Regions from separate parts of the Janthinobacterium sp. GW823-FHT03B06 genome, predicted to be linked through region 3. Evidence: predicted binding sites of a transcription regulator. Region 3 holds the regulator's gene; each other region holds the start of a gene.
The links. The regulator FNR, encoded in region 3, switches genes on or off when oxygen is low (the NO sensors DNR and NnrR bind a similar motif). The targets are predictions, from matches to a motif close to TTGATNNNNATCAA.
Positions count from the first base shown of each region.

Region 1: a site for FNR is predicted at 2,749-2,762, ahead of cqsA (alpha-hydroxyketone-type quorum-sensing autoinducer synthase). Genes of this name have one in related genera too.
Region 2: a site for FNR is predicted at 5,486-5,499, ahead of AC1RBA_RS11025 (universal stress protein). Genes of this name have one in related genera too.

Region 1 is NZ_JBXAJE010000002.1:934,296-941,930, forward strand. Features, by position in the region: gene AC1RBA_RS10205 (MFS transporter) at 1-546, shown strand, start outside; gene AC1RBA_RS10210 (GIY-YIG nuclease family protein) at 559-906, shown strand; gene AC1RBA_RS10215 (MarR family winged helix-turn-helix transcriptional regulator) at 964-1,431, shown strand; gene cqsA (alpha-hydroxyketone-type quorum-sensing autoinducer synthase) at 1,438-2,682, opposite strand; gene AC1RBA_RS10225 (sensor histidine kinase) at 2,815-4,167, shown strand; gene AC1RBA_RS10230 (response regulator) at 4,171-5,178, shown strand; gene AC1RBA_RS10235 (ABC transporter permease) at 5,175-7,635, opposite strand, start outside.
Region 2 is NZ_JBXAJE010000003.1:412-8,046, reverse strand. Features, by position in the region: gene trpE (anthranilate synthase component I) at 1-1,316, opposite strand, end outside; gene AC1RBA_RS11050 (phosphoglycolate phosphatase) at 1,586-2,290, opposite strand; gene rpe (ribulose-phosphate 3-epimerase) at 2,290-2,964, opposite strand; gene apaG (Co2+/Mg2+ efflux protein ApaG) at 3,132-3,506, shown strand; gene AC1RBA_RS11035 (hypothetical protein) at 3,531-3,677, opposite strand; gene mltA (murein transglycosylase A) at 3,727-4,956, shown strand; gene AC1RBA_RS11025 (universal stress protein) at 4,994-5,431, opposite strand; gene AC1RBA_RS11020 (MFS transporter) at 5,569-6,870, opposite strand; gene AC1RBA_RS11015 (enoyl-CoA hydratase) at 6,947-7,635, shown strand, end outside.
Region 3 is NZ_JBXAJE010000003.1:720,005-727,639, forward strand. Features, by position in the region: gene modB (molybdate ABC transporter permease subunit) at 1-379, shown strand, start outside; gene AC1RBA_RS14315 (sulfate/molybdate ABC transporter ATP-binding protein) at 388-1,098, shown strand; gene AC1RBA_RS14320 (TOBE domain-containing protein) at 1,139-1,906, shown strand; gene AC1RBA_RS14325 (response regulator) at 1,985-5,059, opposite strand; gene fnr (fumarate/nitrate reduction transcriptional regulator Fnr) at 5,299-6,057, shown strand; gene AC1RBA_RS14335 (FixH family protein) at 6,184-6,708, opposite strand; gene ccoG (cytochrome c oxidase accessory protein CcoG) at 6,855-7,635, opposite strand, start outside.

The DNA.
Region 1 (7,635 bases), on a different contig from region 3:
GTGGCATTCTTCGTCATGGGTCCGCTGCAAGTCGCCTTGCCCGTGCTGGCCAACGAGCGCCTGCACGGCGCCGCGGCGCTGGGCATGCTGATGGGCGCGCACGGCGCCGGCACCCTGGCCGGCATGCTGGCGTCCAGCTTGGGCGGCGCCTGGCTGCGCCGCCATTTCGGCGCCACCTTGCTGCTCGTCGACGCCGTCGTGGCTTGCCTGCTGATGGCGCTGGGACAAATCGGCTCGGCCTGGCACGGCGCGGCCTTGCTGGCCGTCACGGGAGTGCTGGGCGGCTATGTGCAGGTGGCCATCTTTACGTGGATACAGCGGCGCGTGGCGCCCGCCATGCTGGGCCGGGCGATGGCTGTGTTCATGGGCATCTTCCTGGGACTGGCGCCCCTGTCGGCGGCGGCCACGGGTGCGCTGCTGCGCCACGTGAGCGTTGGCGAGCTGTTCTGCGCCGGCGGCGCCCTGCTGCTGGCCGCCGCCATCGCCGCCGCCCTGTTCACGGATATTGCCCACATCGCAAGCACCGATTACGTCACCCAAGCTTAAGGAAATCACAACATGGATAAAACACAGCAAGCAGCCTTGAAAGCAGCTTACCGGCAACAAGCGCCCGCGCTGGGCATCATCGCGCTGCGCCACCTGCCCAGCGGATGCACCCTGCTCGAACGCAGCCGCAACGCGCCCGGCGCGCTGAACCGCCACCGCTTCGAACTCACGCTGGGTACGCACCGCAACGCCCGCCTGCAGGCGGACTGGCGGCGCGACGGCGCGGCGGCTTTTCGCTTCGACATCATCGACACCGTCGATCAATCCGCCGATCCCGCCTTCGATGCGGACGCCGAACTGGACACCCTGCTGGCGCTGCACCAGGCGCAGCTGCGGGAACAGGGACAAGCACGCTATTGAGCGGCCATGCTTTACACTTGCGCACTCACGCACTGCGCAGCAAATGAAAAGGATGTCATGACCGAACACACTCTCCCGACGCCGGACGGCGGCGGCGCGCTGGACTTTTGCCTGCGCCTGGCGCGCGCCCAGGCGCTCATCGTGCGCCGCTTCGACAGCATCCTGGGCAATCTGCACGGCCTGAGTTTCAGCGATTACCAATTGCTGTACCACTTGCAGCGGGCGCCCGGCGGACGCCTGCGCCGCATCGACCTGGCCGAGCGCCTGGCGCTGACGGCATCCGGCATCACGCGCTCGCTGATGCCGCTGGAAAAAATCGGCCTGGTGGCGCGCCAGGCCGATGCACGCGATGCGCGCGTCGGCTACGCCGCCATCACCGAGGCGGGACTGGCATTGCTGGCGCACGCGAACACGACGGCGCAGGCGCTGGGCCAGGAATTGCTGGGCAATGCCAGCGCGGACCAGCTGGCGCCCCTGTCCATGCTGCTGGGCACGATCGCCGGCAACCAGCCCGCGAACGGCTGACGCGCGCTACACCAGCGCCAGCTTGCGCAGGCGCCGCGTCGAGGGCCAGCGCGCCATGCCCGTCTCGTCGCGGATGGCGGCGCAGGCGGCCAGCACTCTTGCGCACTCGTCCTCGCGCAAGCCCGCATTCAGGGTCAGGCGCACCAGCGAACGGTTCTTCGGTGTGGCCGGCGCGCAAAAGACGGCGCCGTAGATGCCGTGCCGTTCCAGCGCCTTGCGCAGGATCAAGGTATCGGGTTCGCTGCCCGCTTCCAGCGCGATGATCTGCTCGGTGCCGTCGCTGACGTTGTAGCCGAGATCCGTCAACCCCTGGCGCAGCTGCACGCTGTGGCGGTGCAGCGCGGTGCGGCGGCCATCGGCGGCGCGGATGAAGTCGAGCGCCGCATCGAACCACGCCAGCTCGTGTTCGAGCAGGCAGGAACTGAAGATGGCGGGCCGCGAGGCGGACAAAAAATATCCCTTGAAACGGGCCGAACAGGTAATCAGCCCCGCCCGCCCCGCGAACGCCTTGGCCAGCGACGCCGTGCGGAAATGCACGCGCTCGACCAGGCCCAGCTCCGCCACCAGCCCCGCGCCCTGCGGGCCGTGCGTGCCCAGCGAGTGCGACTCGTCGACGATCAGCATGCTGCCGCTGCGTTCGGCAATTTCCACCATGTCCAGCAGCGGCGCCACGCTGCCGTTGGTGCTGTACAGCGCATCGACGATGATGATGCCGGGGCCATGCTTGTCGAGCTGGCGCTGCAGGTGGGCGCCATCGTTGTGCAGGAAGGCGACGGGCACGGCTTGCGCCGATTGCACGCCTTCCCACAACGACGCATGCGCCTGCATGTCCAGATACACGGGGATGCCGGGGCCGGCCAGGCTTTGCAGCAAGCCCACGTTGGCGGCCCAGCCCGACTGCGCCAGCACGCACGCTTCGCTGCCGAGAAAATCCGCCAGCTTGTGTTCCAGCCGGTGCTGGCGGCTGCCTTCCTGCAGGAACACGGACGACATCAGCATGGCGCCGCCGCCCTGCAAGACGCGCGCCTGGGCCGCCAGCAGCGCCGCCTCGCCGGCGATGTTCAGGTAATCATTGCCTGCCAGCATGATTGCACTGGCCGGCACGGCTTGCCATTCATGCAAGTGCTCGCCGCCGAGCAGCTTCTCGATGCGCTCGACATAGTGCTCATCCATGCGCGCGCGCACGAAGGCGGGCATCCTTTGCTCGGCATGGATGGCGCGGGACGGCAGAGGGGAAATAGCGTTTATCATAGGAACTCCTGATTGGTTGCGGTGGGAACTACCGCATCCAACATGCGCGAGTCATCCGGCAAGCGTTTGATACAGCTCAACAGTTGTGCCGATATTGTGCTGATACAGAGGGAACCCGCCGATCATGTTGCATTGACACGCCTCAACGAACACGCCCCTCTGATCATGATGCATGCGCAGTCCCCTTCCGGAAAACGGTGGCAAGGCAAGCTGCTCCAGCCTTTCCTGCATTTCCACGACGCCATCGAACACACGCCGGTGCGGCGCGCTCAGGTGCGCACCCTGGCGCTCATCGGTGCGCTGGGCATGCCCATGTACTACGCGCTGTGGCATTATTTCTTTCCGCAAGAATACGAATCGCCGCTGCTGCGCACCATCTCCGCCCTGCTGTTCCTGCCCGCGCTGTGGCCTGACCGCTTCAGCAATACCTGGTTCAGCGTCTACCTGTTCCTGGGGCTGACCTTCGAACTGCCGTTTTTCTTTACATATATGTTCCTGATGAACCACGCCTCGAGCATGTGGGCGCATTCGCTGCTGGTGGCGCTGGTCGTGCTGTTTCACTTCGATACGCGCATCGCCGTGCTGGCCTACCTGAGCGGCACCCTGCTGGCTTGCCTGGCGTTTGCCGTGGCCGGCGATCCAGCCTTCCTGCTCAGCCGCGACGTCTTGCAGCAATTGCCCGTGCACTGGTTCACGATTGCCGTGCTGTCCGTCGTCAAGGTGGGCCGCAACGTGGGCGCGCAGGAGAAACTGGCCGGGCTGGCGGCCGGCCTGGGCAGCGTGGCGCACGAATTGCGCACGCCCCTCGTCAGCGTCGAGGCAAACGTGCGCGGGCTGCAGCGCGGGCTGCGGCAAAACCTGCAAGGGCAGCTGCCGGACGAGGCCAGCGGGGAAGCGCTGGCGCGCATCCAGTTCGAAGTGCGCCATATGCACCACATGATCGATCTGTTCCTGCTCAGCGCCAGCGCCGTCAACCGCAAGCTCGAAGCGAACGAGGCGGTGGCCATGCACGACAGCGTGACGGCCGTGCTGCGCCGCTACCCGTTTACCAGCACGGCCCAGCGCGACATCGTCAAGGTCGACGTGCGCGCCGATTTCACGTTTCCCGGCCAGTCCGAGCTGTGCGTGGTCATCCTGCTGAATCTGCTGCGCAATGCCTTGAAAAGCATCCACCGCGCCGGCAAGGGAAGAGTGCGCATCATCATCGATGGCGCCCATCCCGTGCCGCGCCTGCTGTTCATCGACACGGGCTGCGGCATCGCGGCCAGCCGCTTGCCGCTGATCTTCGACCGCTTCTATTCGTATCCCTCGCATAACGGCAGCGGCATCGGCCTGGCCCTGTGCCGGCAAATCATGCAAGCCTGGCAGGCGCGCATCCGCTGCGTCGCGCGCGAAGGCGCCTACGCCATCTTCGTGCTGGAATTTCCCCAGCCCCTGCCCGTGCCCACGCACAACCGTTTTCCATCCATCCACCGCGCGAGGTGACGCATGCAACTGCCCGTCTACACCCATCCGACCCTGACCGTATTGATCGACGACAGCGATTCCTTCCTGAAAAGCCTGGCGTTCCAGCTCGATCCCGGCCTGGCGCGCAAGACTTTCCACGACACGAGCAGCGCGCTGCACTGGCTGCGCCAGAGTACGCAGCCGGGCGAGACGCCGCTGCACGTCAATTTCGACACGCAAAACCTGCCGCCCGACCAGTGCAACGTGGCGCTCGACATCGAACGCATCTGGCGCATCAGCGGCCAGGCGCAGCGCTTTGCCGTGCCTTCCGTGCTGGTGGTCGATTATTCGATGCCGCAGATGAATGGCCTGGAATTCTGCCAGGCCGTGCGCGACTTGCCGTGCAAGAAGATTCTATTTACGGGCGCGGCCGATGAAAAAGTGGCCGTGACGGCCTTCAACCGGGGCTTGATCGACCGCTACATCAAGAAGAGCGACGACGATGCGCTCGACATTCTGGAACAGGAAATCGTTGCCCTGCAGCGCGAATTCTTCCTGCAGCAATCGGAAACCGTGCGCGATCTGCTGATGCTGCACGACTACAGTTTCCTGCAAGACGAGGCGCTGGCCGCCGTCGTGCACGAGCTGTGCCAGCGCCACGGCTTCGTCGAGTTTTATATTTTTCCCAATCCCAGCGGCATCCTGTTCTTCACGCGCGACGGCCACGCCAAGCTGATGATCATCGAGACGGAACGCAGCCTGCACACGCAGTATGAAATGGCGCGCGACAGCGACGCGCCCGATTCATTGCTGCAGGCCCTGCTGGAAATGCGCGTGATTCCCTACTTTTCCGACGCCAACAGCGACGGCATGTACGCGGCGCAGATAGGCGAGAACTGGTTTCGCTACTGCGCCGCGCCCACCATCTGCCTGGGCGGCGTGACGTATTTCTGGGCCCTGTTCGACGTGCCGGCGCACCAGCTGGGGCAGCCGGTGATGTCCTACGCGCAATTTCTGCGCGCAGGCGCGGGCGACGGCGTCATTGTTTAGCCTTCCCTTAAGGTCTGCAGCGGCGGATGTTTCAAGACATTGCGCAAGCCCAGCCAGCCGCCGGCGATCGCGCACAGGGCGCCGGCCAGCAGGCCGAAGGCCCACACGCCCGGCGCGAAGCTCCAGGCGAACTTGAACTGGTACGTCGCCAGGGCCCAGCCCATGGCCGCCGCGCCCGATGCGGCCAGCAAGCCGGCCAGCGCGCCGACGAGGGAAAACTCGATCAGCTGCGCCTGCGCCAGCTGGCGCCGCGTGGCGCCCAGGGCGCGCAGCAGGCCCGCTTCGCGCGTGCGCTCATCCTGCGAGCCCATCAAGGCCGCATACAGCACCAGCAAGCCCGAGGCCAAGGTAAAGGCAAACAGGAATTCGACGGCCGTCACCACCTGGTCCAGCACGCCCTGAATTTGTTTGAGCACGCCGCCCACGTCGACCACCGTCAAATTCGGATAGTCGCGCAGCAGGGCGTTGCCCAGGTCCGCCTGCGCAGGCGGCAGGTGGAAGGCCGTGATCCACGTCTGCGGCGTGTCCGCCATGGCGGCCGGATTGATGATGACAAAGAAATTGACGCGCATCGAGCCCCATTCCAGCTTGCGCAAGCTGGTAATGGCCGCTTCGACGCTCTGACCGGCAATGTCGAAGCGCAGCTTGTCGCCCAGCTTCAGCTTCAATGTCTTGGCGATGCCCTCCTCCACCGACGCTTCCGCCGGCGCGCCGGGCTTGTCGCTGAACCACTTGCCGGCCACGAGCTTGTTTTCTTCCTGCATCGTGGCCATCGTCGACAGATTGAATTCGCGGTCGGCCAGGCCCTTGGCGCGGTCATCCTCGTACGTGGCTTCCGTGATGGCGTTGCCGTTCACGGCCACCAGCCGCCCCCGTATCATCGGATACAGCGGTGCATTGGCCACGCCCGCCTGCGCCAGGCGCGCGGCGATCGGCTCTTTCTGCTCGGGCAGGATATTGATCATGAAGCGGTTCGGCGCATCGGGCGGCGTGGCATTGCGCCAGGCCACCATCAGGTCGCCGCGCACCACGGTCAGCAGCAGCAAGGCCATCAGGCCCAGGGCCAGCGACACCACCTGGATGACGGTGGCGCCCGGGCGGCGCTGCAATGACGTGACGGCAAAGCGCCAGCCCTGATGCCTGAAGGCGCCGCGCAGGCTTTTCAGCGAGCGGATGCCCAGCCAGCCGGCCAGGGCGAACAGGGCGAAGCCGCCCAGAAAACCGGCCGCCGTCAGCAAGGCCAGTTTCACGTCGCCCGCCTGCCACAACAGCAGCACGACGAAGGCGGCAATGCCGAGGCCGTAGGTGGCCAGGGCCAGCGCCTGCGGCGGCTCCTGTTCGCGGCGGATCACGCGGTTATGCGGCACATTGCGCAGCTGCAAAATCGGCGGCAGGGCAAAGCCCAGCAACAGCAGCATGCCGGTGGCCACGCCCTGCAGCGCGGGCAGCAGGGACACGGGCGGCAAGTCGCTCTGCACCAGTTTGCCCAGCAACTCCAGCAGCACCAGGTGGCCGCCGAAGCCCACCAGCACGCCGATCAGACTGCCCACCAGGCCGACCAATAAGAATTCGATCACGTACATGGCCGTCACCTGGTTTTGCGTCAAGCCCAGGCAGCGCAGCATGGCGCAGGCGTCGAGGTGGCGCAGCATGAAGCGGCGCGCCGCCATGGCCACGGCGACGGCCGCCAGCATGGCCGACAGCAGGCCGACGAGGGACAGAAAACGGTCGGCGCGGTCCAGGGTCGATTGCATCTGCGGGCTGCCCGATTCCAGCGATTCGATGCGCACGCCTTTGATGGACTGCGCCTTGATCTGGCTTTCCAGCGAGGTTTGATATTGCGCAAGCTCGGCCGCCTTGGCGGGCGGCGCCGACAGCAGCAGCCTGTACGACACGCGCGAGCCGTTCTGCACCAGCGCCGTGGCGGCCAGGTCGCTCAAGGGCAGCATCACGCGAGGAGCGAAGTTGAGGAACGATGCGCCGCGGTCCGGTTCGCTGGCGATCAGTTGCGTGACGGTAAAGGCCTTGTCGCCCAGGGTCAGGGTGTCGCCCAGCTTCGCGTTCAGGCTGGACAGGATCGCCGCATCGACCCACACGGTGCCGGGCGCAGGCACCTGATCCGTGGGCCGCCCCACGGCATCCTGTGCTTCGCTCGGTTTGGTCGTGATTTTCAGCTTGCCCCGCTGCGGGTAGCCGGGCGAGACGGCCTTGATGGACGCCAGTTGCGACAGCGATCGCTCGCCCTCGCCCGCCTGCGCCATGCTGGGAAACGTCACCGTGTCGGCCAGGATAAAACCGCGCTTCTGCGCTTCGGCGCGCCAGGCCGCATTGACGGGCTGGTCGGCGCTGATGACGAGGTCGGCCCCCAGCAGCTGGTGCGCGTCGCGGTTCAGGCCCGCGCGCAGGCGGTCGACGAAGAAGCCGACGGCCGACAGGGCCGCCACGGCGACGATCAGC
Region 2 (7,635 bases), 720 kb from region 3:
ATTTCGCCGCCAAACGACAGGTAGCCGCAGGCGCCGCCGTAGATGCCGCGCTTGGTGATTTCCAGTTCGTCGATCACTTCCATGGCGCGCACTTTCGGCGCGCCCGTCAGGGTGCCGGCGGGGAAGGTCGCGCGCAGCACGTCCAGGTTCGACAAGCCCTCCTTGAGGGTGCCTTCCACGTTCGAGACGATGTGCTGCACATGCGAGTATTTTTCGATGACCATGCGGTCGGTGACTTGCACGCTGCCCGTTTCGGCGATGCGGCCGATGTCGTTGCGCGCCAGGTCGATCAGCATCACGTGCTCGGCGATCTCTTTCGGATCGGCCAGCAGCTCGGCCGACAGCTCGGCGTCGCGCTCGGGCGTGGCGCCGCGCGGACGCGTGCCGGCAATCGGACGCAAGGTGACTTTCTTGCCGCCGTCCGCCGTCTTCTCGTTGCGCACCAGGATTTCCGGCGAGGCGCCGATGATCTGCATGTCGCCGAAATTATAGAAGTACATATACGGCGATGGATTGAGCGAACGCAAGGCGCGGTACAGGGTCAGCGGCGAATCGACATACGGCTTGCGGATGCGCTGGCCGATCTGCACCTGCATCAGGTCGCCCGCCATCACGTATTCGTGCGCCTTGGCGACCGCCTTCAGGTAGTCTTCCTTGGAAAAATCGCGGATGGTTTCCGTGCGCACGGAAGCGCTGGTGACGGGCGCATCGACACCGCGGCGCAGCATCATGCGCAAGTCCTTCAGGCGCTGCTGTGCTTTCGAAAACGATTCGGGCTGCGTCGTGTCGGCGTAGACGATCAGGTAGAGTTTACCGGACAGATTGTCGATGACGGCCAGTTCTTCCGTCACCATCAGCTGGATGTCGGGCAGCTTCAAGTCATCTTTCGGCGCGCCGCCGGCCAGCTTTTTCTCGATGTGGCGCACGGTGTCGTAGCCGAAGTAGCCGGCCAGGCCGCCGCAGAAGCGCGGCATGCCGGGGCGCAGGGCGACCTTGAAGCGCGACTGGAATTGTTCGATGAAGTCGAGCGGATTGCCTTCGTGTTCTTCGATCACGCTGCCGTTCTTGACGATTTCGGTGCGTTTGCCGTAGCTGCGCAACACGGTCGTGGCGGGCAAGCCGATGAAGGAGTAGCGGCCGAAGCGTTCGCCGCCGACGACGGATTCGAGCAGGAAGGTGTTCTTGCCACCTTGTTGGGCCTGTGCCAGTTTCAGGTACAGGGTGAGCGGAGTTTCCAGGTCGGCGAACGCTTCCGCGATCAGGGGGATGCGGTTGTAGCCTTGCTGGCCCAGCGATTTGAATTCGAGTTCGGTCATGTTTCTCTCCATGCCGTCAGGGTATGAGTGTGCATAGTGCACAAACCCTGCGGTGGGTTATCAAAAAACTTGCCGGTACATGGAACTTGCGCAAGAGGCGCAAAGGACGCGTGTGCAGCCGGCAGCAATCGTAACGGCTCGGCCCTTAAGCCTGCCAAGATTGCCAGCGTCGCCAAAGCCAGGCCTCAATCGAGCCGGTTTGGGTGACATTGTGTTTTTTGATGAGAAACGTGTTCACGATATGGTGTTGGGTTTGGTCAGTATGCCGCTTAGTTTTGCATGCTAATAAAACGTGCTGCTTCGAGCAGTGTCTTTACTATACCATCGGAATCGGTATCGTGTATAGAGTGTCCGTGATTGTAGCCATACGGTACCGTCAATACGGGGCAAGCCGCAGCCCTGGCCGCTTGCGCGTCATTCGAGGAGTCGCCGATGGCCACCACTTTGGCGGGCGCCAGGTCGAAGTCCGCGCACACTTGCAGCAGCGGCAGCGGATCCGGTTTTTTCTTCGGCAGCGAATCGCCGCCGTAGACGATCTCGAAATACTGGTCGAGGTTTTTCAGTTTCAGCAGGGGCAGGGCAAAGGCGATCGGCTTGTTGGTGACGCAGGCCAGGCGCAGGCCCGCCGCCTTCATCGCCGCCAGCCCCGCTTCCACGTCCGGATACAGGGTGCTGAACTGGCCGTTGATGGCCAGGTAGTGGCGCTGGTAACCGTCCATCGCCTGCTCGAAATGCTGTTCCACGCCGGCCGCGTCGAAGTCGAGCGCCAGCACGGTGCGGATCAGGTTTTCCGAGCCCTTGCCGACCATCCGCTTGATGGCCTCGGCGCTGATGGGTGCCAGGTCCAGTTCAGCGCGCATGCCATTGATGGCGACATGAAAATCGGGCACGGTGTCTAGCATCGTGCCATCGAGGTCGATGATGGCGGCGCGCACGCCGGCCAGTACGTGGTCTTTCACCGTGCCCGCTTGCATCAGGCGCCCGCCACTTTGGCCAATTCTGCGCGCATGGCGTCGATGACGGCCTTGTAGTCGGGCTTGCCGAAGATGGCCGAGCCGGCGACGAAGGTGTCGGCGCCGGCCGCGGCGGCGGCGGCGATGTTGTCGATCTTGATGCCGCCATCGACTTCCAGCATGATGTCACGGCCCGATTCGTCGATCATGCGGCGCGCTTCGGCGATCTTCTTCAGCGCCTGCGGGATGAAGGACTGGCCGCCGAAGCCCGGGTTGACCGACATGATCAGGATGATGTCGATCTTGTCCATCACGTGTTCCAGGTAGTGCAGCGGCGTGCCCGGGTTGAAGACCAGGCCCGATTTGCAGCCATTGTCGCGGATCAGCTGCAAGGAACGGTCGACGTGATCCGACGCTTCCGGGTGAAAGGTGATGATGTTCGCGCCAGCCTTGGCGAAATCCGGGATAATGCGATCGACAGGCTTGACCATCAGGTGGACGTCGATGGGCACTTGCACGTGCGGGCGGATCGCTTCGCACACCAGCGGGCCGATGGTCAGGTTCGGCACATAATGGTTATCCATCACGTCGAAGTGGATGATGTCGGCGCCGGCGGTAACGACGTTGCGCACTTCCTCGCCGAGGCGGGCAAAGTCGGCGGACAGGATGCTGGGAGCGATACGGAATGTTGTCATGGTGGCTAAAGGCTGAGAGTAGAAAATGCGAAGATGCGCTATTTTACGCTTGACGCCGGTACCATGCTTCATTGAAGGACCGTGAAACACAGAATACGCATCGCGCGATGGTCAATGCGTCGCGCGCGACACACAATACGACTGGCAATGTCTGAATAGGAATGACGATGGCGACTTATGAATTTACGGTAACGGTCAAGACGCAATACCTGCCCGAGCAATCGGCACCGGACCAGGGGCGGCACGTGTTCAGCTACACGATCCGCGTCGTCAACACGGGCACGGCCGGCGCGCAACTGATTTCGCGCCACTGGGTCATCACGGATGCGAACAACAAGGTGGAAGAGGTACGGGGCCTGGGCGCCGTCGGCCACCAGCCGCTGCTGCAGCCGGGCGAGCAGTTCGAGTACACGAGCGGCACCATGCTGGGCACGCCGCAAGGCTCGATGCATGGCGAATACTTCTGCGTGGCCGAAGACGGCCATCAGTTCGAAGCTTTGATTCCCGAGTTCGTGCTGTCGGTGCCGCGCACCCTGCATTGACGCAACGCCGGGGGGCTTGGCCCCTTATTTCAGTTTCTCGGTGCCGTCCTGTTCTTCGCCGAGCTGTTTGCGTGCCGGTGGCGCGGGTTTTTTACCCGAATACATGGTCCACCAGACTATAAATGCCAGCAAGAAGAACGCCACCAGCGCCTCTATCATCAAGATCCACATACGCACCCCTATGTTATTTACCCGCAGCTTAGTATTTACCCGCCGTCTGTTGACACGCGGTAGTCTACCCGTTTCCATCGGCGCCGTCGCGCTTGCGCTTTCCGCCTGTACCACGCCATCGGCGCCACCGGCCGCCGCCGGCGGCAAGGCGCCGCCCATCGCGCCGACCGTCGTCAGGCCCGTGCCCGCCAAGCCGGCCGACGCCAAGGATGCCGCGGATGTGGCAGCGCCCACCTTTGTGCCCGCCAAGTTCGCCGCCTTGCCTGGCTGGGCCCGCGACGACATGCGCGCCGCCTGGCCAGCCTTCATGGCTTCGTGCGGCGTGCTGGTGAAGCGTCCGGACTGGAAGGAATCGTGCACGATCGCGCGCCAGGTGAATGCCGACAGCGACAAGGCCATCCGTCTGTTCTTCGAGACCTTCTTTGTGCCCAATCAAGTCATTACGGCCGATGGTGCCAGCACGGGCCTCGTCACCGGCTACTACGAGCCGCTGCTGCACGGCGCGCGCAAGCGCGGCGGTCCATACCAGACGCCACTGTACAAGGTGCCTGACGACCTGGTCTCGGTGGACTTGGCTGGCGTGTATCCGGAACTGAAGAACATGCGCCTGCGGGGCAAGCTGGTCGGCAAGAAGGTGATCCCGTACGCGACCCGTGCCGACATCGAGCGCGCCACGTCCGTCACGGGCAAGGAATTGCTGTGGGTGGATGACGAAGTCGAGGCGTTCTTCCTGCAAGTGCAGGGTTCCGGGCGCGTGCAGCTGACCGATACGCAGGAAACCGTGCGCGTGGCATATGCGGATCAAAACGGCCACCCCTACAAGTCGATTGGCCGCTACCTGGTCGACAAGGGCGAGCTGACCCTGAGCCAGGCGTCCGCGCAAGGCATCAAGGCGTGGATCGCCGGCCACCCGACGCGCAAGGATGAATTGTTCAACGCTAACCCCAGCTATGTCTTCTTCAAGGAAGAGCGTTTGCCCGATCCGAAAGTGGGGCCGAAGGGTGCGCTGGGCGTGCCGTTGACGCCGCAGCGCTCGGTGGCCGTCGATTCGCGCTTCCTGCCGCTGGGCGCGCCCGTGTTTTTGTCCACCACGCAAGCCAATAGCGAGATTCCCATGCAGCGCCTGGTGATGGCGCAGGATACGGGCGGCGCCATTCGCGGGCCGATCCGTGTCGATTATTTCTTTGGCTTTGGCGCGGAAGCGGCCGAGAATGCGGGCCGCATGAAGCAGAGCGGCGCCGTGTGGGTGTTGTTGCCGAAGCAGGCGCCGGCGCGCTGAGTTGCTGCGCGCGACGCCGGGGTAGCGATGGCCTGGCTTAACGCAGAACCATGACCGGCAAATGCGTATGCGCGAGCACCTTTTGCGTTTCGCTGCCCACGAACAGCTTGTTCAAGCCCTTGCGGCCATGCGAGGCCATCAGGATGATGTCGCAATGGTAGGTTTGCGCCGCATTGACGATTTCGTCGTGCGGACTCGGTGACACGGCTACCACGCCTTCGAAGGGCACGCCGGCGGCGCGCGCCGCTGCGCCGATCTTGTCGATGGCGCGTTGCGAAGCTTCCTGCATCTGCTGTTCATACAGGCTGGCATCGAGCACGATGCCGCCGTCGGCCATCGGCGAGAACGGGAAAGGCTGCACCACGCTGATGGCGACCAGCTTGGCCTTGTTCAATTGGGCGAAGGCGAGGGCGGTCTCGGCGGCTTTGTCGGACAACGGCGAGCCGTCGGTGGGAAATAAGATGGTGTTAAACATGGCGTGCTCCTCAAGTGATGTAAGACAGCTTATGGATTTACATCAATTAAAACCTTGATGTAAATCAAACCTCACAGGCTTTGGCATGAATAGTGTCGCCAAGGCAATCTTTCATCAGTGTATGCCCGTTCCTCGCTTCAGGTGCGCACGCCACGCAGCGGTGTGCCCCACACCATGGCGACCGTCAACGCAATGCTGCCTGCCGCGATGCAGGCCAGGCCATTGCGCACGCCAAAGTGTTCCGCTACCCAGCCGGCGGCCAGCGCGCCCAGCGGCGCCGTCGCCACCGTCAGGAAGCGCATGGTCGATGTCATGCGGCCCAGCATGGGATCGGGCGTGACTTTCTGGCGCAAGCCCAGGTAGGGAATAAAGAACAGCATCACGCCGCAATCGAAAAAGAACATCAATATGGCATAGGCCACGGCGCTGGCCGCCGCACTGCCGAACAGCGCGGCGGGAATCGTTGGCGTCAGGGCAAAGCAGAGCGAGGTCGAAGCCAGGCCGATCAGGATGGTGCGGCCAGCGCCGTAGCGCTTCGTCAGCGGCTTGACGATGAAGGCGCTGAGCAAGACGCCGGCGCCGCCCAGCATCTGCGTCATGCCCAGCACGCCAGGGCTCATGCCCAGGTCGCGTGTGGCGAACAGCACCGTCAAGGCCATGCTGGCATAAAACAGGAAGTGCCAGATGCCGGCGCCCCAGGCCAGCGCGCGCAGCAGCGGTTCGTGCCAGACGAACAGCAAGCCGTCGGCGATGTCGCGCAGGGCGTGCTTGTCGGAGGGGGCCGGCCGTGGGTCGCGCACGCTCATGGCGCGCAGATTGAAAACGGAAATCAAGTATCCGCAGGCCGTGCACAGGATGGCGACGGGCGCCGACAGCATTTGCACCAGCACGCCGGCCAGGCCGGGGCCGATCAGGCGCGAAGCCGATTCCGTGGCGGCAAATTTCGATTGCGCATCGATCAAGCCATCGCGGCCCACGAGGAAAGTCAGAAACACCTGTTCGGCGCCGCCGCCGACGACGAAGCCCGTGCCGATGATGAATCCCACTATATATAACCATGGCATCGACAGCACGCCGCACCAGTAGGCCACGGCCACGCTGGCCAGGGCCAGGCCGGACATGCTTTCGCTGAACAGCATGATCGGGTGCTTGCTGCGCCGGTCCAGCAGCACGCCGACAGGCAAACCGAACAGGGCGAACGGCAGCGCCTGTAGCGCGACCAGTACGCCCATCTGTTCCGGCGTCGCATGCAGCAGCAGTACCGCGCAAAGGGGCAGGGCCAGCGAGGTGATCTGGGCGCCGAAGCAATTGAGGCCGTTGCTGAACCACAGGCGGCGGAAATTGACGCTGGCGGCGCTGCCGTCGCCGCGCAGATAGCGGGTGCAGTACTGGAAGAAGGAGGAGAAAATACGCTGCTCGATAAAGGTGATCGGACTCACAATAATAGCAGCGCACCTGCCGCGCCGCTGCCGTTAGCCGCTACAATCGTTGCACCGTTCATCGAGAGGAGACACTATGCAATACGAAGACCTGATCATCGACATCCAGGACAAAGTGGCGGTCATCCGCCTGAACCGTCCCAAGGCCTTGAATGCCTTGAACGACAACATGATGAATGAACTGGGCCACGCCTTGCTGAAATTCGACGCGGACGAGAATATCGGCTGCATCGTGCTCACGGGCAGCGAAAAAGCCTTTGCCGCCGGTGCCGATATCGCCGCCATGGCCGATTACACCTACCCGGATACCTATACCCAGGGCTACATCAGCCGCAACTGGGAGCATATCTTGCGCGTGCGCAAACCGGTGGTGGGTGCGGTGGCCGGCTATGCGCTCGGTGGAGGCTGCGAACTGGCCATGATGTGCGATTTCCTGATCGCCGCCGACAGCGCCAAATTCGGCCAGCCCGAAATCAAGGTTGGCGTCACGCCGGGCGCGGGCGGTACGCAGCGCTTGCCGCGCGCCATCGGCAAGGCCAAGGCCATGGATCTGCTGCTGACGGCACGCACCATCGATGCCGCCGAGGCGGAACGCATCGGCCTCGTGTCGCGCGTGGTGCCGGCCGATAAATTGCTGGAAGAAACCCTGGCCGCCGCCAAGACCATCGCCGCCATGCCGACCTCGGTTGCAATGATGATCAAGGATTGCGTCAACCGCGCCTTTGAAACGACCTTGACCGATGGCGTCGCCTATGAGCGCCGCTT
Region 3 (7,635 bases):
GGTCGCCTTTCCCCTCGTCTTCAAGCCCGCGCGCGCCGCCTTCGAAGCGGTTGACGGCCAGCTGGAGCAGGCGGCCCGCGTGCTGGGCATTTCGGAGCTGGCGATTTTCTTTCGCGTCACCTTGCCGCTGGCCTGGCGCGGCATCCTGGCCGGCGTGCTGCTGGGCTTCGTGCGCGCGCTCGGCGAATTCGGCGCCACCCTGATGGTGGCCGGCAGCATTCCCGGCAAGACGCAGACCCTGTCGGTGGCCGTGTATGAAGCCGTGCAGGCGGGTCAGGATGAGGTGGCCAATACGCTGGTCGTGATTATCTCGCTAGTTTGCATCGTGGTGCTGCTGTCGGCTGGCCGCCTGGCGCCCGGGCGCGTCGCGCACAAATGAGGCCTATGATGACGCCCATGCAACTCGACCTCGACATTCGCGCTACCTTGCGCTCCGGCAAACGCCGTTTCGACCTGCACGTGCAATGCACCTCCGGCAGCCAGCGCATCGCCATGTATGGCCCGTCCGGCGCCGGCAAGAGCATGACCCTCAAAGCCATTGCCGGACTGTTTACACCGGATGCGGGCCATATCCGCCTGAACGGGCGTACCCTGTTCGACTCGGCCGCCGGCATCAACTTGCCGCCGCAGCAGCGCAATGTCGCCTACCTGTTCCAGGATTACGCGCTGTTCCCGCACCTGACGGTGCGCCAGAACGTGGGCTTCGGCCTGGCGCGCGGCTGGTTCAATCCGCGTGCGCGCGAAAAATTGCAGACGGTCGAGCATTGGCTCGATGCCTTCCACTTGCAGGAACTGGCGCACCAGTTTCCCGACGAGTTGTCCGGAGGCCAGCGCCAAAGGGTGGCGCTGGCGAGGGCGCTCGTGGCCGAGCCGAACGCGCTGCTGCTCGACGAGCCGTTCGCCGCCCTCGATCCGGCCCTGCGTGTCAAAATGCGCCTGGAACTGAGCCAGTGGCAGCAGCGCCTGGACGTGCCCATGATCCTGATCACTCATGATCCGGAAGATGCGCGCATCCTGGGCGAGCATGTGCTGTACTTGCGCGACGGACAGATCGATAACAGGGAAGAACACATGGCATTGGGTGAACGCATTGGATAAATCAGCGGCAGCGGAAATCGGCCTGCAAGGCTCGGTATGGATGACGGTGGGAGGCGAGCACCTGGGTGGCGCCGGCCGGGTGGAATTGCTGGGCGCCATCGCCGAGTGCGGCTCCATCACGCAGGCGGCCAAGCTCGTCAAGATGAGCTACAAGGCGGCCTGGGACGCGATCGACGCGATGAACAACCTGGCCGGCGAGCCGCTGGTCGAACGCCTGACGGGCGGCAAGGGCGGCGGCGGCACGCGGCTGACGCAACGGGGACGCCAGCTGGTCGACAATTTCCGCATCATCGAGCGCGAGCATGCGCGCTACCTGCGCCAGCTGGGCAGCCAGGCCGAAGGCATCGCCGACGATCTTTTACTCATACGGAGAATGGCCATGAAAACCACGGCACGCAACCAATTCCTGGGCAAGGTGGCCGAACTGAAACAGGGCGCCGTCAACGACGAAGTCACGCTGGAATTGCCCGGTGGCCAGCACATCGTGGCCATCGTCACGCAAGGCAGTAGCGCCAGCCTGGGCCTGGTGCCGGGCGCGGAAGCGTTTGCGCTGATCAAGGCATCGTCGATCATCCTCGTGGCCGACAGCGCAGGCGCGCGCTTTTCCGCACGCAACCAGCTGGCCGGGCTGGTGACGCGCGTGCAGACGGGCGCCGTGAACACGGAAGTGGTGCTGGACTTGCCCCGTGGCGGCACGATCGCCGCCATCATCACCAACCAGAGCAGCACCGAGCTGGGCATCGAGATCGGCAGCAGTGTGACGGCGATTTTCAAGGCGTCCAGCGTGATCCTGGGCGTGCCGGCGTAAATGGGGTAGGTCGGATTAGCGCGCAAGCGCGTAAGCCGACAAGGTTCCGGGGCCTGACCCCAGTTTTACGTTGCAGGCTTAATCCTTCAGCCTGGACAACCAATCGGCCGCCGCCGCCAGCGCCTGCTCCAGTTCCTGCGCCGTCTGCGCCAGCAGCGCTGGCACCTCGTCGAGGCGGCCCGCATCGATGGCTTCCTCGGTGGCGAACGCGGTGCGGATCAGGCGTTTCGTGCCCAGGGTGCCGACGGAGCCGCGCACGCTGTGCAGGATGCGCGCCACGTCGCTGTGGCGGCCTGCCTGCAAGGCTGTTTCGGCATCGCGCATGGGCGTCATGCCCTTGTTCAGCGCGTCTTCCACCATGCGCCGCAGCACGCCGCGCCCCTTCGCGTCGCGCCCCATCACGCGCATCAGCGGCGCCATGGAAAACACTTCCTCATCGGCGACGGGCGCCGGCCCCGCCGTCTGCACTGGCGGGCGCTTGGGCAGGTGGCGCAGGATGACTTCCATCATCTCTTCCACCACCACGGGCTTGGCGATGAAATCGCTGATGCCGGCCGTCATGCAGCGCTCGCGCTCGGACGCCAGCACGCCGGCCGTCATGGCGATCACGGGCAGGCTCAAGCGTAGTTCCGTGCGGATGATGTGGGTGGCGCTGAAGCCGTCCATGACGGGCATCTGCATGTCCATCAGCACGATGTCGTAGCGCAGCGCTTCCGTGCGCAGCCGTTCCACGGCTTGCAGGCCGTCGCCCACCACGTCGAGGGTGGCGCCCATGTGTTCGAGGATGCCGCGCGCCACGGCCTGGTTCAAATGGTTGTCTTCCACCAGCAGGAAATGCACGCCGGCCAGTTCCGTGCCCAGCGGCTGCTGCAGCATGCGCTGCTCGCCGCCGTCGTGCTTGGTAATCAGCGCCTGGTGCAGGGCGTCGAACAGGCTCGAGCCCGTGATGGGCTTCATCAGCACGACGTCGGCCTCGGCCGCGCTGGAGATTTCCTCGAGGTGGTTGCGGGCGAAGGCGTTGACCATCACCACGATGGGCTGGCGCTGGCCGCTGGCTGCCTGGCGGATGGCCTTGGCCGTGGCCAGGCCGTCCATCACGGGCATGTGCCAGTCGGCCAGCACCACGTCGTACGGCTGCTGCTGCGCCAGGCGCTCACGGTACAGTTCGATAGCGGCAAAGCCGGAGTCCACTTCGTCGGCCAGCCAGCCCCACGCCTCGATCAGCTTGACGATCAGTTCGCGCGTGGTGCGGTTGTCGTCGGCCACCAGCAGGCGCAGCTGGCCCAGGGTGGGCGTGCGCCGCGTTTCGGCCGGCTGCGCCAGCATCTCGAACGGCACGCTGAACCAGAAGCGGCTGCCTTTGCCTTCGCTGCTGGCGACGGCGATGTCGCCGCCCATCATGTGGATCAGCTGTTTGCTGATGGCCAAGCCCAGGCCCGTGCCGCCGAAGCGCCGCGTGATGCTCTGGTCGCCCTGCGAAAACGCGGCAAACAGCTGCTGTTGCTGCAACTCCGTCATGCCGATGCCCGTGTCGCGCACTTCGAAGCGCAGCCAGGCGCGGCCCTTGTCTTTCTCTGCCAGGCTGACGGCCACCACCACTTCGCCGCTCTCGGTAAACTTGATGGCGTTGCCGGCCAGGTTGACGAGAATTTGCTGCAGCCGCTGGGCGTCGCCCATGAGGCGGCGCGGCACGTCGGGCTCGACGGCAATCGCCAGTTCCAGCTCCTTTTCGCCCGCGTTCATCGTCATCGTCGTGGCCAGCGTGTTCATGACCTCGTCGAGGTCGAATTCGACGGGCGACAATTCCATGCGGCGTGCCTCGATCTTCGAATAATCGAGCACGTCGTTGAGGATGCCCAGCAGCGACTGGCCCGCCACGCGCACCATGGTCAGATACTTGCGCTGTTCCGTATCGAGCTTGGTATTGCCCAGCAAATACACCATGCCCAGCACGGCATTGAGGGGCGTGCGGATTTCATGGCTCATGTTGGCCACGAAATCGCTCTTCGCGCGGTTGGCCGCCTCGGCCCGGTCGCGCTCCTGTTCCAGCTCCGCCGCGCGCGATTCGAGCTCCTGCTGCAAGCGGTCGCGCTCGCTCATCAGGCCGTTGAATGCTTCCGTCAGCTCGCCGATCTCGTCGCGCTGCTGCACGGGCACGGGAGTGAAACGGCTGCCGCTGGTGCGCAGCGCCTGCAGGGTGTCGCGCAGGCGCACCAGGGGCGAGAGCAGGCGCACGGTGACCCAGCCCAGCACGGCTGCGGCCAGCAGCGAGGCGAGGATGCTCCACAGCACCAACCGGTACAGCACGCCGTCGAACGGTTCGAAGGCGTCGTCGAGGGGCAGCGAGGCGGCCAGCAGCCAATTTACGGATTTCAGGCGCTTGAAGCTGTTGACGGCCGTGATGCCGCGGCTGTTGGTGCTGACCATGGTGCCTTCGCCATCGTCCTTCAGCAGCCGGGTGGTCGTCAGGTTGGCGTTCGGCAGGCGCGGCTGCAGCAAACGGCTGGTGTCGGGATGCAGCACATAGCGCGGCACGGCGCCGCGCGTGAGGACGAAGTAATAGCCGCTCTTGCCGATCTTTTCCGAGCGCAACCTCCCCAGCAGGTTATCCTTGTACAGGCGCAGCACGCCGATCACCACGCCGGCCACCTGGCCATCGGCGCCCAGCACGGGCGCGACCATCTGCACGATGGGCATGCCGCTCGATTTGCCCAGCATCGGCTCGGTGATCATGGGCTGGCGCGTGCGCAGCACGGTCTGGAAATACTCGCGCTCGGCGACGTTGATGCCGGCGCGCCCCGCCACTTCCGGCATGTCGGCCACGACGGCGCCGTGCGCGTCGAGCACCAGCACGTCGTCGAACAGCACCAGCATCGAGCGGCGCGAATAGTATTCGCGCAATTGGGCGGGCTGGGTGATCAGTTCTGGCGGCTGCTGCCGGGCCGTCAGGGTGACGATCTGCAGCAGCATGCCCAGCTTGTCGTCGAGCTCGGCGGCGGTGCGGCTGATCAGGGACGACTGCTGGCTCAACAGTACCTTGGTGAAATCGTCGCGCATGTGCTGCACCTGGATCATGGTGACCAGCGCGATCATGGCGATCGAGGTCAGGCTGGTGGCCAGCGCGACTTTTGCTTTGATGCCGAGAGGCTTCATGATTTCCTTTTCAGTACCGGGCGGCACAGGCGGCAGATAATGCTGTCAGGAATTTTCCTATCAATACCCCAGCTTGGCAAGCGCCGCCACGCAAATTGCCCTCTCCGCATGGGCTTTTGACGATGTTGCCATATAATTAAAGTCGGAACGTCGTTTATTCAGCGAAATTGCGGTGAAATTGGCACACGGCAACCCTGTATGCAGTAAACTTGTTGTTGCATTTTCTAAAAGGTACCGACATGACTGAAGCGCTACTCACTCCAACCTCGCCCACAGTGACCGTGGAAGCGTTGCGTGCGCGATGCTCGACCTGCAGCATGCATCAATTGTGTCTGCCGATGGGCCTCGACGTGGGCGACATGGACAGACTGGACCAGATCATCGGCCGCCGCCGCAAGATCGTGCGCGGCGCTTCGCTGTTCCGCATCGGCGACTCGTTCCAGAACCTGTATGCGATCCGTCTGGGCCACTTCAAGACCTACCAGATCAATCCGGGCGGCGAAGAGCAGGTGACGGGTTTCCAGATGGCGGGCGAACTGCTGGGCATGGACGCCATCAGCGCCGACCGCCACCACTGTAATGCGGTGGCGCTGGAAGACAGCGAAGTGTGTGAAATCCCGTTTTCCAGCCTGGAACAATTGCTGGGTAATATGCCGACCCTGCTGCGCCATTTCCACCGCATGATGAGCCAGGAAATCACGCGCGAGCAAAGTGTCATGCTGTTGCTGGGCAACATGCAGGCGACGCAGCGTTTTGCCGCCTTTATCGTCAACCTGGCGTCGCGCTATGAAGCGCGCGGCTATTCGGCCAGCAAATTTCAGTTGCGCATGTCGCGCGAGGAAATCGGCAACTACCTGGGCCTGACCATCGAAAGCGTCAGCCGTTTATTGTCGAAATTCAAGAAGGAAGGCTGGCTGCGCGTCTCCAACCGCGAGATCGAGATCTTGCAGCCGGCCAAGCTGAAAGCCATTACGGCCGGTACCGACGTCTGCAAGTAACAGCACCGTCAAAACCTACTGCGCGTCGTGCTTTGCGGCCTGCGATGCTCGCTGTGCTATAGCACAGCTGTGCTTCTCAGCCACAAATCACTGCCGCTCGCTACGGTTTTTTCCCGGCGCTGTACGTTATAGCTCTTCATCCGCGTGCAGCGCGATGCTGCGTTGCACGGGCCAGGTCCAGATGCCGGACAGGCGCCACTCGCGTTTGTCGTTTTCCACCAGCACTTGCCAGCGGCTGCGCTCGAGCATCGGCAGCGCCACGGAAAAATTGCCGGCCGCATCGGGCTGCACCAGCAGCTTGATATCCTTTTCCGGCAGGGTCGCATGCGCCAGGTGCAGCTGCAAAGGCCCCTGGTACGCCTTGCCGAAGCTGTGCACGGAGCCGCTCAGGCGCGCTGCAGCGACGTCATACGACAGGGTCGTATCCATGGCCAGGTCGCTGGCGATCGTGTCGCGCTTCAAATCCTGGTTGATCGCCTTGCCCTGCTTGTAATAGTCGCCCACCACCAGCGCATCGGGCTGCGTAAACGCGATATAGCCCATGAAGCTGCCGACGACCACGGACAGGCCGGGACCGATCATCAGCAGCCATGGCCAGCGGTGTTTGTACCACGGGGCAACGGGAGGTTGCAGTTTCAGACTGTCGGACATTGTGTTCTCCTTGGGGGCGGACCCTTTGGGTCCGCCCCCAGCTTTTGCTTCCGGGTTGAAAATCAAGTGACCCTAACGCATGATTGATGATACCCCTACGGCGAAATAACGGGGTCGGACCCGGAGGGGCCGACCCCAAATCAACATCACCGCGGCACGATGAACACCGCGCTTTCGCGCACATGCAGCGACGGGTCGTCCAGCGAGTGCAATTCGATCGCAATCTTGTTCGAGCCCTTCTCGCCGACGCCGTGCGGCACGCGCAGGCGGATCGGCCAGCCCAGCGTTTCCGTCGGCTGCAAGGTCACTTCGTCGCGCGTCAGCAAGGTCAGACCCGGCAAGCCGGATGCGCTGATTTTGAAATGCTGGCTTTGCTCGGACGTGTTCATGATCTGCAGGCGGTAGACGTTTTCGATCATGCCGTCTTCCACTTCGCGTCCCATCGAACCGCGGTCGCGGATCACGTCCATCTTCAGGGGCGTGCGCAGGGCCAGCGACGTACACACGGCGATGATGATCAGGGCCAGGATGGACGTGTAGATCAGCACGCGCGGGCGCATGGCGCGCTGGCGGATCTGCTTCGAATTGAAGTTGTTTTCCATCGCATGGTCGGTGCTGTAGCGTATCAGGCCACGCGGCCGCTCGACCTTGTCCATCACCGTATTGCAGGCATCGACGCAGGCGGCGCAGCCGATGCATTCATACTGCAGACCGTTGCGGATATCGATACCGGTCGGACACACCTGCACGCACAGGGTGCAATCGATGCAGTCGCCCAGCTTGTCGTTGTTGCCGGCCTTCTTGCTCATGGCGCCGCGTGGTTCGCCGCGCTTGGCATCGTAGGTGATGATCAGCGTGTCCTGGTCGAACATGGCGCTCTGGAAGCGCGCGTAGGGGCACATGTATTTGCACACCTGCTCGCGCAGC